2 regions of the Rothia sp. HMSC065G12 genome follow, and region 1 is predicted to be linked to the other one. Evidence: riboswitches for the same ligand, from Rfam matches in the RefSeq annotation. Region 1 holds a riboswitch; the other holds the start of a gene.

Region 1 (8,098 bases):
GAAGAGCATATTGTCAAAATCATTATCTCGCGCGGGCTGCCGAATGCCTCTGCGGGAATGCCCGCCGGACCATACACCCTGCTCATCGCATCCCCGGTGCCCGAAACTACTGTGAATCAGCGGCAGAACGGCGTGAAGGCCATGCTGCTGCCGCGCGGGCACGACCCCGCCGACAACACCGCATACCCGTGGCTGTTGGCGGGCGCGAAAACACTGTCGTACGCGGTCAATATGGCGGTTTTGCGGTATGTGCACAGCCGGGGTGCGGATGACGCGATTTTTATGACCGACAACCGCCGCATTCTGGAAGGGGCAACCTCGTCGGTGCTGATGGCGCGTATCGAAAACGGTGTAAAGACGCTGTACACCCCCGAACCGAACCACGGAATCCTGCCCGGTACCACGCAGGGCGCTATTTTTGAGGCGGCGCGGCGCGACGGCTGGGAACTGGGCTACGGCCCGCTGTACCCGCAGGATCTTTTCGAGTCAGATGGGGTTTGGCTCGCCTCCTCGGTGCGTCTGCTCGCCCCCGTCACACACCTGAACGGTACGGCGTTAGCGCACGATGCGCAGCTCACGCACCGGTTCTTGGAATACCTGGCACAGGGCTAAGGTACAGGGGTAGCGGCGCAAGGCTGATATTTGCGCCGCGCCTTTACCCCGGTTTTTTCAGAACCGAGTACTTAGCGGCAGCTTCGGTGCGGCTACTGCCACAAGAAACGCAGAGTTCCTAGCCCCAACGAAACCCCGTAAGCGCACACTACGATCACGGCGGCGGCAACCGCAACATACGCATCACGCCGGGAATAGGCGGGCACGCGTGCCCAGGAGCGTTTGCCGGTGCCGAAACCACGCGCCTCCATTGTGACCGCAAGGCGCGAACCACGGCGAATTGCCTGTACCATGAGTGCGAAGGCCTGCCCGGCACCGGTTTTGATGCGCCCGATCGGGCCCTGACCCGCGCCCAGCCCGCGTGCGCGCCGCGCCTGCCCCAGCGTATTCCACTCCCCAAATAGGATGCCGACAAGACGTAACGCCGCCAACGCGGCAAGTACAAAACGGGCGGGCAGGCGGAAAGTTTGGGCAAGCGAATCGCCCAGGTCAGTTGGGTCTGTTGAAAGCACAAACGCGAAGGTCGGCAGAATCATCGCCAAGGAACGAATCATCATCGAAAACGCCGCCGCGAGCGACCCTTCCGTGATGGTGTTCAGCCCAAAATCGAGCAGAACGGCACCGGTTTTATTGACAAGAATTGCCACACTCCAGCCGGTGGTCAGCACCGCGATCAGGATAGGCCAGCTGCGCGCCAGCAGATTCACAGGCCGAAACCCGACCGCGATGAACCCCAGCAGTTCCAGCCCAAATATGATAGCCGCGGTTACCGGGTCTTGAATGAGGATTGCCGCAAGAACCAGCACGCCCGCAACCACTAATTTGACGCCCGCGTTAAGCCCGCCAAACCAGCTGTTGCGCTCGGCACTCGGCCCGAAAAAATCGGTATTCATGCGCTACTTCCCTTCCTGAAGACTCCGGCCTGCGGGCTCATGCGGCAGACTTTCGAGCGTGATGCTCCGCCCGCCCAAAGCCGCCGTAAATTCGAGGTCGTGAGTCACCGAGATCACCGCAACCCCCTCAGTAAGAAGCCCGCGAATCAAGCGCACCAGTTCGCCCCAGGTGCTCGCATCCTGCCCGAAGGTCGGTTCGTCAAGAACCAGCACGCGCGGCGCCGTCGCCAAAGCGGATGCGACCGACAGTCGGCGTTTTTGCCCGCCTGAAAGCGTGAATGGGTTGGCGTCTAAGAGTCCGTCTAAATGCAAGCGTTCGGCGAGGGATGCGGTGGCGGCGGCGAGCGCATCCTCATCAATTTTTTCGCGGCGCAGGGCGGCGAGGCGGCGCGGCCCGAGTTCGAGTTCTTCGCGCACGCTGCCACGCACGAATTGGTATTCGGGCTCTTGGAAAACGTAGCCGATGCGCCCCAGCAGCTGAGCGGGACTCCAGGAGGGAATATCCCAGCTGGCGGCTTTTTTCTCGCGGGTGAGGGAGCTTTCTGCCATTGGGTTTTGGTCGAACTCGCGCAGTGCCTCGTGCGCGTGCAGGGTTCCATTGGGGGCGTAGAGGAGCCCGGCGAGAGTGAGTGCGAGGGTTGATTTTCCGGCGCCGTTGGGGCCGAGGATGCTCAGGTGCTCGCCTTCTCGAATGCTCAGGTTAATGCCCCCGCGCAGGGCGGGAATATCCAGGGGCACGGGTGCGGGTTCCGGCATGGTTTTGAGCTGCCGTCGGCGTGCCCGTAACTGTTTTTTGCTCGGAAATTCCCGCGTGATCGCAAGGTTTTCGGCGCTCAGGAGTATGCGCCCACTCGGTGCCGCTGCGGCGGCGGGTTCGGGAACATACCCGGGTACCCATACGCCGTTGGCGATGAGGGTTTCGCGGGCTTGGGCGAGCACGGTTTCGGGTGCGCCGTCGTGGGTGATACCTCCGTCGGCACCAAGCACGATGACGCGGTCCATATGCTGCGCCCACACGCCCACCCGGTGTTCGACGACGATCAGGGTGGCACCGGTTGCCGTGACCGCCTGCACTACGGCATCGCGCACCTGCTGAACGCCCTCGGGGTCGAGGTTCGCGGTGGGTTCGTCCAGCAGAATGGCACGCGGGTGCATCGCCAGGATTCCGGCGAGCCCCAGGCGTTGTTTCTGCCCGCCCGAAAGCGCATTTGTAGGATGCTCATGCGGCAGGTAGTCGAGCCCGACGGCAGCGAGCGCATCGTCAACACGCGCCCAGATTTCTTCACGTGCGACCGCAAGATTTTCGGGGCCGAAGGCTACGTCATCGCCCACGCGGGCAAGCACGACCGATGATTCGGGGTCTTGCTGCATGAGCCCGATGAGTCCGCGTGCGTCTTCGGGGTCTACGCCGTCGATGCGCGCGCTACCGCTTTGGCTCTGCCCGTCGTGATCGTGCAGCACCCCGGCGATAGCGTGCAGGAGCGTTGATTTTCCTGCGCCGGAGGGCCCCAGCAGCAGTACTTTCTGCCCGGGCTCGATGCGCAGGTTCACGTTCGAGAACGCGGGTTTTTCGCGCCCGGGGTGGTGCCAACCGAAGTTGTGAAGGTCGATTGCGGCACCGCGGGCACGCGTATCGGGGGCGCTACTGTGGGGTTCGGTCATGGTTGCATCCTGGGTTGCGGATGGTTCAGAATGTTCCGTGTTTGAGGGTTTGAGCGTTGAGATAGGCTGTGACATACGCCGCCTGCCCGTTATCCGCGTGCGGTACGTGCCTGCACGCCGGAGGCTAGCGAGGCGAGTACCCCGGTTTTAGCGAGCGCTTTCGTGAGTCCCCAGGAGAGTACCCCGGCGAGCACAATTCCTGAGACGACCGCGCATACCACGTAGATGACGGCTTTGAAGATTTCCATGTCTGGGTAGTAGATGATGATTTCGTTGACACCCATGAAGAGCCCGCTCAGTGCGCCCGCGAAGGCTGCTGTGCTGAGGTTCCAGACGCGGTACCCGAACACGGCGAAGGCGATCTCGGCGCCAATTCCCTGGAAGAATCCGGCGATGAGGATTGATTGGCTCCAGGCGCCTCCGGTGAGGAATACGGAGATGACGGCGGCAACGATTTCGCAGTAGAGCGCGGCGCCGGGCTTGCGGATAAGGTACCCGCCGAGCACACCGGCGAGCAACCACATACCGGCGACGATGGGGCGGTATTCGGGAACCGCCGCGAAGAGCGTTTTAGTGGCGGGGTCTACGGCAATATCCCAGATCCAGAAGATTACCGCGCAGGCGGCGGCGACCACAGAGACGATGACGATTTCATTGACCCGCCAGCTGAGGCGAGATTTTTGAGACATATTTTCCTCCCATGATTGGAAGGGGAACATCCACACCCGTTGCGGGTGAGGTGTTGAGAAAACATATTTCGACTCCCTACGCCGGTACTAACCGGATCAGGTTCGAGGGTCTGCGTTGCACTCTCAGCGCCCGTCTGCGGCGCTCCCCTGTCGTGTTGCTTCGAGAGTTCGAAGCCTATAAACGTTTACATTCTATGCTGTATGAGTCGTTTTCTGTGAGTTCGTTGAGTTTTTGAATCGGTTTATGACAAGAACGTGTGGCAGGTCGGTAATATGATTCCTTGATTTGCCGCTGGTATACGCCTTTCAGACCCGCAATACTGTGCTTTTTCTCACGTTCTAGAGTTTTTACCCCGATTTTTCGTGTATGCGCGCGTTAAAACAGGTCATGTTCTCTGCATCTGAGCCGTAAAGCCGATAGGCTAGGGATAGTCACTTCTGATTTTTGAGGAGAAGATATGAACCCCGTAGCAAAGATTGCTATCACTGGTGCCAATATGGCCGCCGCCGCCCTGACAAGCAAAGGTCTTGGCGCAGCGTGGAAGCGTGTGACCGGTAACGAACCTCCTACCATCGGTCCCGAGTCCGAAGATACCCTGCGCAATGTTATTGTGTGGACCGTCATCACCTCCGTGGTGGGTGCTCTGGTAAGCGTCGGTATTGCCCGCGCACAGCGCCGTTTCTTCTCATAATTTCACGGTGTATTTTGGGTGGATGCGCCGCCCCCGCGGCCTTCACGCTGCAGCGGTGTGCGCATCCTTTCCGATGTGCTGATCATGTTCCTGCTCAGAAAAGAACACGGCGCTCGGCACGCTGGGAGGCGATGCCTACGGCAGTGTCGCCGGGTAAGCTACAAGACCAGCACCAGATTGAGGGCGCCTAGCTGCGTCTTACACGAAAGTGAACACATCCGTTATGACTAGACGCGTTCCCGACCACAGTACCAGTCGCCGTTCGGTTGCATCTTGGGTGCTGTGGGATGTCGGCTCGTCGAGCTTCGACACCATCATGATGACCTTCATTTTTACGGTCTACCTCACCAGCTCTTACTTCGGCTCAACCGAGGATGCATCGGCGGCACTGTCACTGGGATTGACCATTGCCGGGTTCTGTATTGCCTTTTTCGCTCCGGTTTCGGGCCAGCGCGCCGATAAATCCGGTAAAGGTATTTTCTGGTTAGGTGTTAATACGCTTTCTCTGGTGGCGTTCTCTGGACTGTGTTTTTTCGTATTTCCCGATGAAGCGCATCTGTGGCTGGGCGTGATTCTCGTATCTGCGGCGAGCGTATTCAGCGAATTTGCGGTCGTGAATTACAACGCTATACTTCCACGCATTTCAACCCCGAATAATATCGGTAAAATCTCGGGGATCGGTTGGTCGGCGGGGTATGTGGGCGGCCTAGTGGCCCTAATTATCGTGTTGTGGGGCTTCGTACTTGAGCCTAACGGGCTGCACCTGAGCACCGACAACGCCTTCAATATTCGCGCAGTGGCACTGTTCTCCGCCCTGTGGTGCCTGATCTTCTGCACGCCTTTGCTAATTCGGATGCGCCGCCGCGAACGGGTGCTTCCGGAGGTCCTTCCCACAGGTGAACTCAGGTTCTTAGAACGCGGCCTAGCCAGGCTTTCTCCGGCACGCCAAGGCGGTCTTTTTGCAGCCTACAAGGAGCTGTGGCGCACCATTATGCGGCTGCGCACCACGGCACCGCAAACCCTTTATTTCCTGTGTGCCAGCGCTATCTTCCGCGATGGTTTAGCCGGTATCTTCACCTTCGGCGGTGTGCTGGCGGCTGGTTCCTTCGGATTCAGTACTTCGGATGTCATTATTTTTGGTGTTGCCGCCAATGGTGTTGCTGCCGTAGGCGCGGTGCTGGGCGGGTACCTGGATGACTATCTGGGCCCCAAAAAGATTATTATTTTCTCGCTGGTAGGCATCCTGATTGCTGCCGTGCCCCTGCTCTTGTTCCCCTACCCTATGACCTTCTGGATTTGCGCGCTCATTCTCGCCCTTTTCGTGGGACCCGCGCAGTCCTCGTCGCGTACCTTCTTGGCGCGTATCGCCGATCCCGGTACGGAAGGTGAGCTCTTCGGGCTGTATTCGACAACAGGTCGCGCAACTAGCTTCTTGTCCCCCTTGCTCTTCGGTCTGTTCGTCACGATTTTTAATGCTCAGGTGTGGGGTATTCTCGGCATTATGGTCGTGGTGCTGGCGGGCCTGCTGCTGGCCCTGCCGTTAGAATCGCCACAAGCGCTTCACCTGCGCAAGGCACGCCGCGCCGAAAAGAAAGCGGCCAAAGCGGTGCAGCGGTAGTTCTTTACTCGCCCCCCCTTGACCTGCGCCCCTCGACCTACGAGTCTTAACCCGCGAGCAGATAGCGGATTGCTATCTGCTCGCGTATTTATTGGGTTTTTAGTTCGAGTCTTCTTCGGTATACAGCGGGTCGTCTACGGTGCGCATCGTGAGTATGCCGCTTTCAGACAGCTGCTCAACAACCTGGCGATGCGCGTCCTCGGGCAACCCCTCAAACAACTCACGCATGACTCCGTAGTGATCCCGCACCGTCAGTTCGTGAGCGGCGTTAATCCAACACTCCGCCGCGAATGCGGAAAGCTCATCCAGTGAATCTCCGTGATGCAGCAGGAATCTTTCTCCATCCACCAAGTACCCGGCGGTACCAAACATGCGCTGAAGAACCTGCGTGCCGTTAGGGTATACGTTCGGCAAGCGGTCGGGCACCTCAAAGGTCTCGTACTCGTCCACTCTCTCGGAGTTCGGGAGCACAGCATCCTCGGCGAGAAGTTCACGCACGAGCGGCTCAATATCTTCAACCTCGGAATACACCAGCCGCCATACGCCGCCGCACTGCTCAAACAGGCGAATAATCGAGAGCACCCCCTCGGGGTTGAGCGCCACGCCGGAGGTCTGCTCGGCAATCGACATGAGCGCATCCCCCAGGCTCACACGCTCAAGATAGGGTTTCGTGGGCTCATCGGTGCGCCCCACCATGACGACGCGAGCGGCTGTATAGCTCGTATCCTCACAGTCCGCCGCGTTCAGACCCAGATCCACAGGGTTGCGCTGTTCCTTCGGCTCGTCATCAGAGACTACCAGCGACAGCGGCTTTGGGTAGGGGTAAATCTCCCGGTCAGCACCCACGATCGTGGTTTCGTCCGTCAGATAGGTGAACTTCTTCCCCAAATACTGCGCGGCGGTCGTCTTCCCCCGCCCCGAAGCACCCACCAGCACCAGTGCGCGCTTCGTAGCCGGATCCCCAATGGCGGCGGCATGCAGCATAGTGCGCTTACCCGCCAACTGCTGAATCATAGCAACCGTCAGATTAGACGTCAGGGTCTCCAACGCCTGCTTCTCGTTCTGAATATTAAGAATCTGCAGAATCCCGAACGGGTTCACCAGGTCGGGGTGCTCGTCAAACAGATTCACGCTCCCATCCGTGAGCACAATCGCGTGCGCCACAGACTGGGTAGCCTCAAGGGCATCATACACACTATCGAAGAGGCGCGGGGATAGACTCCCCCAGGTCTGTACGATCTGCTCGCGCAGCGCATCGGGAACACCGGGACCAAAAATAACCTTCAGATCGGCACCGGCAGGGCTTAAAGCCATTGTCTTGAACGACAAGGTATCTCCTTGAAAAAATCATGCGGACGGCGACTAGTCGCCAGATTTCTCAACGGGGATCTCTGTACGGTGAAAGTTCAGGTAGCTGCGCGATGCGGTTGGTCCGCGCTGCCCCTGGTAGCGGTTTCCGTATGCGCCGGAACCATACGGATGCTCAGCCTCGCTTGTGAGCCGGAAGAAACACAGCTGACCGACCTTAGACCCGGGCCACAGCATGACCGGCAGGGTCGCCATATTAGACAGTTCCAGGGTCACGTGCCCTGAAAAACCGGGGTCAATGAACCCTGCGGTTGAGTGAGTCAAAAGCCCCAAACGCCCGAGTGAAGACTTACCTTCCAGGCGAGCCGCCACATCCGCAGGCAGGGTCACCTGTTCGTAGGTGGAACCGAGCACGAACTCGCCAGGATGCAGAATAAAAGGCTCATCGGGGGCAACTTCCACCAGACGAGTCAGTTCCTCCTGCTCCTGCGACGGGTCAATATGCGGGTACTTATGGTTGTCAAACAGACGGAAAAAGCGGTCGATGCGCACATCGACGCTCGCCGGCTGAATCATCGAATCGTCAAACGGCTCAAGTACGATACGGCCGTCAGCAATTTCTCG
Region 2 (8,098 bases), on a different contig from region 1:
TCACCAACGCCATGATTATCGCAACTTTAGGCGCTATACAGTTGTGGCTCATTAGTCCGCTCACTGCTGCGGTGACTCTTACCGGAACAGCCTTAGTGATATGGGTTCTGGCGAAATACTCCACCTTCATGGAAAGTAAAGTGGGCGTATACCGCGCGAAAGATGGTGAAAATTCTTCGCGTGCCTCAGATATAGCAACGGGACTACGCACCATCACGGGACTGGGCGCTGAACAGCAAATGCGCGAGCGCTATCACCAGGGAGCAGATGATGTTTTCGATGCTCTCATGGAATATGAGAAAACTCATCGCTGGATGTTCCTTATCCGCGTATTCCTCAGCGGAACAGTCACCCTGCTTGGTATTGGTTTCGCGCTGACGGGACATGTTGAGAACGGACGCTGGGTACCTGATGTTCCAGCTGCTTCCCTAGTAACGGTTGCTTCTATTATCGCCATGATGGGTGGGCCCGTCTGGATTTCACAAAACTTTCTCACCGAATGGCGTTACGCCAAGGTGGGGCTGGCTAAAGTTGCTCGGCTTGAAGGGTACGCCGGGGTACGTCAAGGTGTGCTCAAAGAACCGCGAACAGATACCGAACTTGAAGCATATGTGAGCCATGAGAAAGAACACGATATGCCGGTCGTCGATATCCCGCAGGTTCCCGCAAAGGCAAGCAACACGCGCATCGTATACATCAATCCTCGGCATTGGCAGCTGACTGCTCAAGAGTATGCAGAATCGCTTGTCGAACATGTGCGTGCGCTCGCTGCCGAAAAACTGCCGGATAAACAGCGAATTCTACTAAGTGAGCCTAACCCTATGATTTTCGCCGGAACTCTGCGGAATCACCTACGTCTGGGCACCGTACCGCCCGAAGATACTGTGGCTGCGCAAGCGAAAGATGAAGCTCTCCTTCAGATAACAGACTCTAGCGAAATTGCTTACCGTTTGGGTGGGCGAAATCCAGATGAATATTTTGAAGCGCTGATCACTAGCGAAGGGGCTAACCTGTCGGGCGGACAACGCCAACGTTTAGCTCTCGCACGTGCGCTCGCTCAGGACACCCAAATACTCATTTTGACTGAGCCCCTTAATTCTGTGGACGAGCCAAGCCAGAAATATATTTACGACAGACTTGAGGAATGCGTGGGCACGCCTACAGCGCCAGAGCTCTATCCTGGGCTGCTTGCGAGTTTTGAGACTATTTACGTTATTTCGACAACTGCAGAAGTATCTCGGCGTATTGCGCGAGATAACAATATCGAAACCCAGAGGGTAAATCATGTCTAAGTTACCAACCGAACCATCCCGTGTGGTTGTGCAGAAAATGGGTTCCTATATTGTGCGTTATAGAGGGCGTGCGTTCTTCACTTTTATGGTTTATGTGTTGAGCAGCGTCATGGGCGCGGTAGTGCCTCTGCAGATTGGTGCAACTGTTGACGACGTTGTGGCTGGTAAGTATGCGCAATTTCCGTGGAAACCTGTATTGATCATTCTTGCCGCTACTGTTGCTCAAGCCATCGTGATGCTTTTGGCTATGTACAGCGCCGCCCGTCTTGGCGCCCTCGTAACACGCCAAGCAAGTATAGATACCATCGATGCAACTCTAGATCTTGATGCGCGAACCGTCGAGGAATCCGGCAGCGGTGACCTGCTCACACGAGTGACTGATGACCTGTCTTCAGCCTCGAACGCCGTCAGCTTTGACCTGCTCGAAATTCTTTTTGTGATTCTGTATTTCGTAGTTTCTATGGTTTCACTTGCCGCACTCAGCGTACCTCTGAGCGTTATCTTCTTGCCTATGATTATCGGCTTGGGCGTGTTGATGGGATATTTTCTGCCGCGTCTTGCCCGTGAAAATCAGAGCGTGCAGGAGATTACGAGCGAGCTTAATAGCGTGCTGACCGAGAACGTCCGGGGCGCATCCACCATTCGTGAACTTGGGGTGCATGATGCTCGCAACGAAACATTCGAGGCTGATAACGATCGGCGTTATCGGGCTACACTCAAGATGGTGCGTATACGCCAGAATTATTACACGCTTGATGCTCTGAATGCGTGGTTCCCTACCGTTATCTGCTTGCTCTGGGGGTCCTTCTGCGTCATGCAAGGGTGGGCAACCTGGGGTGCCTTGGCGACTGCATCCATTATGGTTTTCAGCTTGAGAACTATGGCGGATATTTTGGGGCATCACGTGGGCAATATACGCATAATGCTGGTTAATATGGGGCGCGTGTTCGGGATTATTAATCTGGCGCAAGTGCAGCGTGCTCGGCGCAAAGATATTCGTAGAGCACAACATCATGAAACTTTGGGGAATACCACACATGTAATCGAGTGCTCCCATGTGTCGTACGGTTATTCTTCAGATGCGCTTGTACTGACTGATATTAATCTAAAGATTGCGCCTGGGGAGTGCTTAGCGTTAGTTGGGCGTTCTGGCTCTGGAAAAACCACGCTTGCAAGGCTCATCGGCGGTTCCTTGAGTGCGCTTGACGGTACAATCCGTGTGCTGGGAAAACCAGTTGGCAATGGGGAATTTCCAACTGACAAGTACGAAGATGGTAGGCCGCGACTACTGGTTTGTACCCAAGAAGCACATATTTTCTTTGGTACCGTTATTGATAATTTCACCGCTGTAGTACCAGAAGCCACCGAGAAACAGATCGGTGAAGCTCTGGATGCTGTTAGCGCTCGTTGGTGGCGTGAGCTTCCCCAAGGGTTGAAGACGCGTATCGGTACGGGAGAGCACGAACTCACCCGTGACCAGATTCAGCAGCTTGCTTTAGCGCGCATCGTCGCGGCAAACCCTCACGCGGTGATTCTTGATGAATCGACCACCCAGCTTGAGCTTGTGGACGCGACCGAATCATTACAGGCCGTGCTCGCGAATCGTGCTGTGTTGATTATCTCGCACGATGCGCGTATCGCATCCCTGGCAGACCGCGCCGTTTTGCTTCAGGAAGGCATGATTACCGCTGAGGGCACGCCCGCTGAGATTTTCGCTCTGACCTAGAAGATGATAGTCAAGAACCGTACACTCTCTGTCCTTCTCGTAGATGGGCACAACGGCACGATAGAGAAGAAAAGTGTACGACGCTCGGACAGGTTATAGAATTGGTTGGGATTTATTTTTTCTTATGGAGCCGCCATTCGGTATCGCCTGCTCCCGAGTCATCGCGATGCCAATGCTGCCCTGTCACCGGGTCAGGCTGCGTTAACTTTGGATTCGGATTATTCCGATCGGGCTCATCCGGATGTGCTGGGCATCCTCGAGCACCAGGGTCTTCGTGGCAGGTTTTACCTACAGAATGCACCTCGGTATCCCACACGCGTACTAGAGTGGGATCACTGCGAACCGTAAGCGAACCAACAATATTCCAGTCCCCACCTTTGAGACGGTACCGACCCTGATAGGTGACAGTAACGTAAGCATGATAGTTGCCGGATTCTTTGAAAGCATAGCTGGTGTCGGTGGGTTTAAAGTTACGTTTGCTCTTGTCCCAGACAGAGCCTTGCGCGGTTCCTGAATCCCGCGTTGTGTACACAGGGTCGCCGGCACCGTACTCATAGGTATAGGCAACGGGAACAGCTTCTATCGTGACTTCTTCATCGAGGATAGTAGTATCACGTGCTTCGGTTTTAACACCGGTCACATAGAAGTTTGTGTTGATCCCGGTATTGACGTGGGGCTCATGCCCGTCGAAATGTAGTGCGGGTTTTGTGGTGGTAAGTTCGGCGAGTTGCTCCCGAACCTGGTGCTCTATCTTTTGGGTGCGAACTTGGGCGTTATCGGCAGTAGGTTCGTTTTCAGGTGTGTTTTGGTCTGCAGGATCGTTGGGAACGCACGCTATACCGCCGTTTCCTGACTGAACGACACCGTATTGTTTATAGTTGCCTGAATCGTCAATGGGTAGGGGCACACGGGCTACTTTACCGGGTTTCCCTTGGTAGATACAGGGCGCATCTTTAGAAGCATTGCCATTGTAGACATCGAAGGTATTTCCTACACTACTCACGGTTGCGGGAGCGTTAGAGCCTGTATCAGGTGTAACTATGGGTGCTTCTTGGCTCTGATATCTGTTAAATTCAGATTGCTCATATTCATTAGGTCCTTGCTGGTCAGGTTTATTGGATGAAGAAGACCGCCCAATGACTGTTATTTTTCCTCCTTTAGCATCGCCAGAATAATCAGTAGCGAAGGCAGACATAGATAGTGTTGGACAGAGAAAGAGCAACGTTGTGACGCAGAAGATGTATTTCTTATTTGACATTGACATCAAGTTTCTCTGTACCAGCAAATGACCAATGGCCATTACTTGTCTGGAATACAACACCAAACTCAAGAATATTGTCGTTTTCTTGAGAAGCGGGGAATGAGAACGTTTTGTACTGCTCGTTATCTAAGATAACGTAATCATTCGAAATTATTCTGCCAACAATGAGGTACACATGATCGCTGGGCGAACGTAAAGTTGAGGGATCGGCGACAATCTTGCGAGTGCCTCCTACGACCCAGCCTCCCTTATCGTACAGACGCTGCATATGGTTACAGAATTTTTCAACTTCTTTGTACCCTGCGGCAGTGTAATCTGCGTAAGTTTGTACATCTCCGGTTTGGGTAGCGTAGTTTCCTAAAGCATTCCAATAATCGATGAAGTGCATAAGCGCCTCCGGTGTCTCAATCCCAATATCTTCGGGCTTTTTGGGCTTGGGGACGTTCTGCGCGGGTCCTTTTTCGTCTGCAGGACGGTACTCACCTTTGGGCGCTTCAGAGCCACCAGAATAACCCTTAGTGAAGGTCGGATGCGCCTGTGCCTCAGGTGAGGCAGATTCGGTACCATGTGGGCTGGAGCGACCGTCTGTAGTGTTGGATGCTTCGGCACGAGCAGGTGCCGTCTCATGTGCTTGCTCTCCGCAAGCGGTCAGGAACTCAGTAACGCAGATCCCCGATGCGAAGGCTATCAAGGCACGACGGTTGAGGACTTTTTGAGGCACACTATTGTGCCTAAGGGCAGGAATGCTCATCAGTGAACTTTCGTGGTTGGGTGAATATACAGCAGGCCGCAGGGGAGCGCGACCCTTTTCAACAGTACTGTTACATGTCAAGAATAAGAAATATTACTTTATAAGAGTTTGAAAATTACCAAAACTTAGAGATATGTGCACGGCAATGACACATAAAGTCCGTGAACCTATTGAGCCCAACAGCATATGCTACAGTGAAAACGCGATATGGGGTGCTCCATTTTGTAACGGATACACAGCACGGCGCTGTTGTCTGGAGCTGAGATATACCCATTGAACCTGCTCTAGTTAGAACTAGCGAAGGGATATCGAACCGTGGCAGAGCAGCCTTAACCTTCTTTCTGAAACACCCGATTCATCATTATCTAGATAGCGTGGTGCGTTTGCAGCGATGCCACGCCCATCCCAAGGAGACTTATAGCTATGACGCTATTAAACACATCTACGCCTCGTGTGCTTTCCATTGCCGGAACCGACCCTACAGGCGGTGCTGGAATCCAGGCTGATCTCAAGTCTATTGCCGCAAGCGGTGGTTACGGTATGTGCGCCACAACCGCGCTTGTCGCACAGAATACACAAGGGGTTCGCAGCATTTTTGCTCCACCTACCGAGTTTTTACAGGAACAGCTTGCGGCAGTTTTCGACGATGTGACTGTGGATGCCGTTAAAATTGGTATGCTCGGCGATGTTGAAACTATCACCACCGTCAAGACCTGGCTTGCAGAACATCCGGTACCAGTGGTGGTACTTGATCCGGTGATGGTTGCCTCCAGCGGCGATCGCCTGATTAGTCAAGACGCTGAGCAGGCACTGCGCGAATTGGTGGCGCAGGCAGATGTTATCACTCCGAATATCGCCGAACTCGCGGTGCTTTGTGAGAGCAACCCTGCCCAGACTTTGAAGGAGGCGCATCACCAGGCGGCTCAGCTCGCGGGGAGCACTGGCACGACCGTGATTGTTAAGGGCGGTCACCTGACGGGGGAGGACGCTGGAAACTCGGCTGTTTTCCCTAATGGAACTCATACACATGTAGCTGTCACCCGCATCCAGACAAAGAATACCCACGGTACCGGGTGCTCGCTCTCATCAAGTCTTGCTACCCGCCTTGGACTTGCTCTTGTGAATGGCAATAATGAGCTGAGTGTACGAGTACTCACGAACGCGCTGGCATGGAGCACCCGGTGGCTCAACGAGGCTATTATCGCGGGTGAGGAACTGCACGTGGGCAGCGGGCAGGGTCACGGACCGGTCGATCATCAGGCACGTGCTCGCCGTTTGGAACATGCAGCCGATACGAAACCGTGGGAGCACTTATACGCTGATAAAAATCTTACGGGCGAGAGCCCCAAGAATTTGGTGAAACCTGCGCAGCGGAAATCCCCAGAGTCGAAGGTAGCCCCGGCGGGTCCGTGGACTGCCGCCCTGTGGCAAGCTACCGGTGATATTTGGTGTGACATTCTCGATTTGCCCTTTATTCGCGGGCTGGGCGACGGCACGCTTGACGAGGATTTATTCGGCTTCTATTTAGACCAAGATGCGCAGTACCTTGCCCAGTATTCTCGCGCCTTAGCTACTCTTTCGGCACGTGCTACCTCACCGCAAGGTCAGGTGCATTGGGCTGCGGGTGCCCAGGCGGCAATTGTTGAGGAATCGCTTTTGCACGATGAATGGTTGGCGGCGCATCCCGCTATTCCTGCGGAGCAGGGGGGTATTCGGCGTGGTGCACCTTCGGCAGTGACAATGGGGTACACGAACTTTTTACGTGCTACTGCTGCTGGCGAGGATTATGTGGTGGGCGCAGCTGCGGCGCTTCCATGCTACTGGCTGTACCTTGAGATCGGTTACCGGCTCTTGGAGAAAACCCACGAGGAACATCCGTATAATGCTTGGATTTCGGTGTATGGCGGCGAAGAGTTCGCTGCAGATGTGCGCCGCTGCGTGGCGGTTGTTGAGGAAGCATTTGAGCAGGCTTCCCCCAGTCAGCGTGTTGCCGCCGCGCAGGCATATATGAGCGCATGCCTATATGAACGTGACTTCTTCGACCAGGCTCATAGAGCGTTGCGGTAAACTCACACCGTCCGGACCCCCACGCGAAAAAGTAAAAAAGGCTCTTTATCCAAATAAAGCGTATTTTTCACCGCTTGATTCGGATAAAGAGCCTTTTTAGCACGTAGAAGGGACTATGCCCCCAGAGCCTCCAGACGCTCAATCAGGCGCTTGCCGTGATCCTCACCGATGGCGCGAGCAACAGCGGGGTTATCGGGGTCGCCGGTTGTGCCGTAGCTGTATAGTGGCTCCTCAAGAGGCATACCGGTAAACGCTGCGGTGTTCTCAAACTCGGTCAACGTGGCAGATACGTCGCGTGGCAGCATGGTGCGGTAGACATCTTCAATAGCGCCAGCGGTTGCGGAGATCAGAAGCTTCTTACCCTGCAAAGCGGTGCCGTTTTCTCCATACGCGAAGCCGTACTCGAAAACGTCGTCAATCCACTGCTTCAGCAGAGAAGAAATTGAATACCACATCACCGGGAACTGCAGAACGATGACGTCTGCTTCCACAAGTGCCTTCTGCTCAGCAGGTACGTCAAACTTACCGTTTACACGCAGCTTGTCGAGCTCACGAATCTTGACGTTATCGCCGAACCGTGCCCGCACGGCATCAAGAATAGCCTTGTTAGCGTTAGAAGTCGTAAGGTCAGGGTGCCCCGAAATAATCAGGATATTAGACATAGTCATCCAATCTAGTAAACATCAGAATCATGAGCTTGTGAGTGCTGATTCAAGTATAAGCTCAAGTTTGCCACCTTCGTATATTAGCACGCTATTCTCTATGTCTGCCTGTGAACATTATGCCGAATCTAATACATACTGCTAACAAGCTTTTAGTTTTCCAGAAGGTGTACGATGCACAACATTACCCATAAAATGCATGATAAATACCTAATGCGATGGAGCCGAAAAAGAAAATAGCAACCGCAATATACTAAGCCCGCAAGGATTCTAACCTAGCGATGAGCTTGGTGCCATGATTCTCACCAATAGCCCGTACCGCTGCGGTATTCCCCGGAT

The links. A riboswitch is a leader RNA that binds a small molecule or an ion and turns the genes downstream of it on or off. The one in region 1 is predicted to bind thiamine pyrophosphate.
Region 2: it holds a riboswitch for thiamine pyrophosphate, as region 1 does, so the genes downstream of both, HMPREF2804_RS06525 (bifunctional hydroxymethylpyrimidine kinase/phosphomethylpyrimidine kinase) here and HMPREF2804_RS03225 (ECF transporter S component) in region 1, are expected to answer to the same signal.

The regions. Positions count from the first base shown of each region.
Region 1 is NZ_KV804813.1:39,166-47,263, reverse strand. It holds gene HMPREF2804_RS03240 (aminotransferase class IV) at 1-612, shown strand, start outside; gene HMPREF2804_RS03235 (energy-coupling factor transporter transmembrane component T family protein) at 705-1,505, opposite strand; gene HMPREF2804_RS03230 (ABC transporter ATP-binding protein) at 1,509-3,167, opposite strand; gene HMPREF2804_RS03225 (ECF transporter S component) at 3,257-3,856, opposite strand; TPP riboswitch at 3,913-4,015, opposite strand; gene HMPREF2804_RS03220 (DUF4235 domain-containing protein) at 4,315-4,548, shown strand; gene HMPREF2804_RS03215 (MFS transporter) at 4,772-6,166, shown strand; gene HMPREF2804_RS03210 (hypothetical protein) at 6,266-7,495, opposite strand; gene dcd (dCTP deaminase) at 7,529-8,098, opposite strand, start outside.
Region 2 is NZ_KV804815.1:281,431-289,528, forward strand. It holds gene HMPREF2804_RS06505 (ABC transporter transmembrane domain-containing protein) at 1-1,292, shown strand, start outside; gene HMPREF2804_RS06510 (ABC transporter ATP-binding protein) at 1,285-3,018, shown strand; gene HMPREF2804_RS06515 (hypothetical protein) at 3,131-3,925, opposite strand; gene HMPREF2804_RS06520 (DUF6318 family protein) at 4,266-5,030, opposite strand; TPP riboswitch at 5,229-5,353, shown strand; gene HMPREF2804_RS06525 (bifunctional hydroxymethylpyrimidine kinase/phosphomethylpyrimidine kinase) at 5,454-7,097, shown strand; gene HMPREF2804_RS06530 (NAD(P)H-dependent oxidoreductase) at 7,211-7,759, opposite strand; gene HMPREF2804_RS06535 (NAD(P)H-dependent oxidoreductase) at 8,013-8,098, opposite strand, start outside.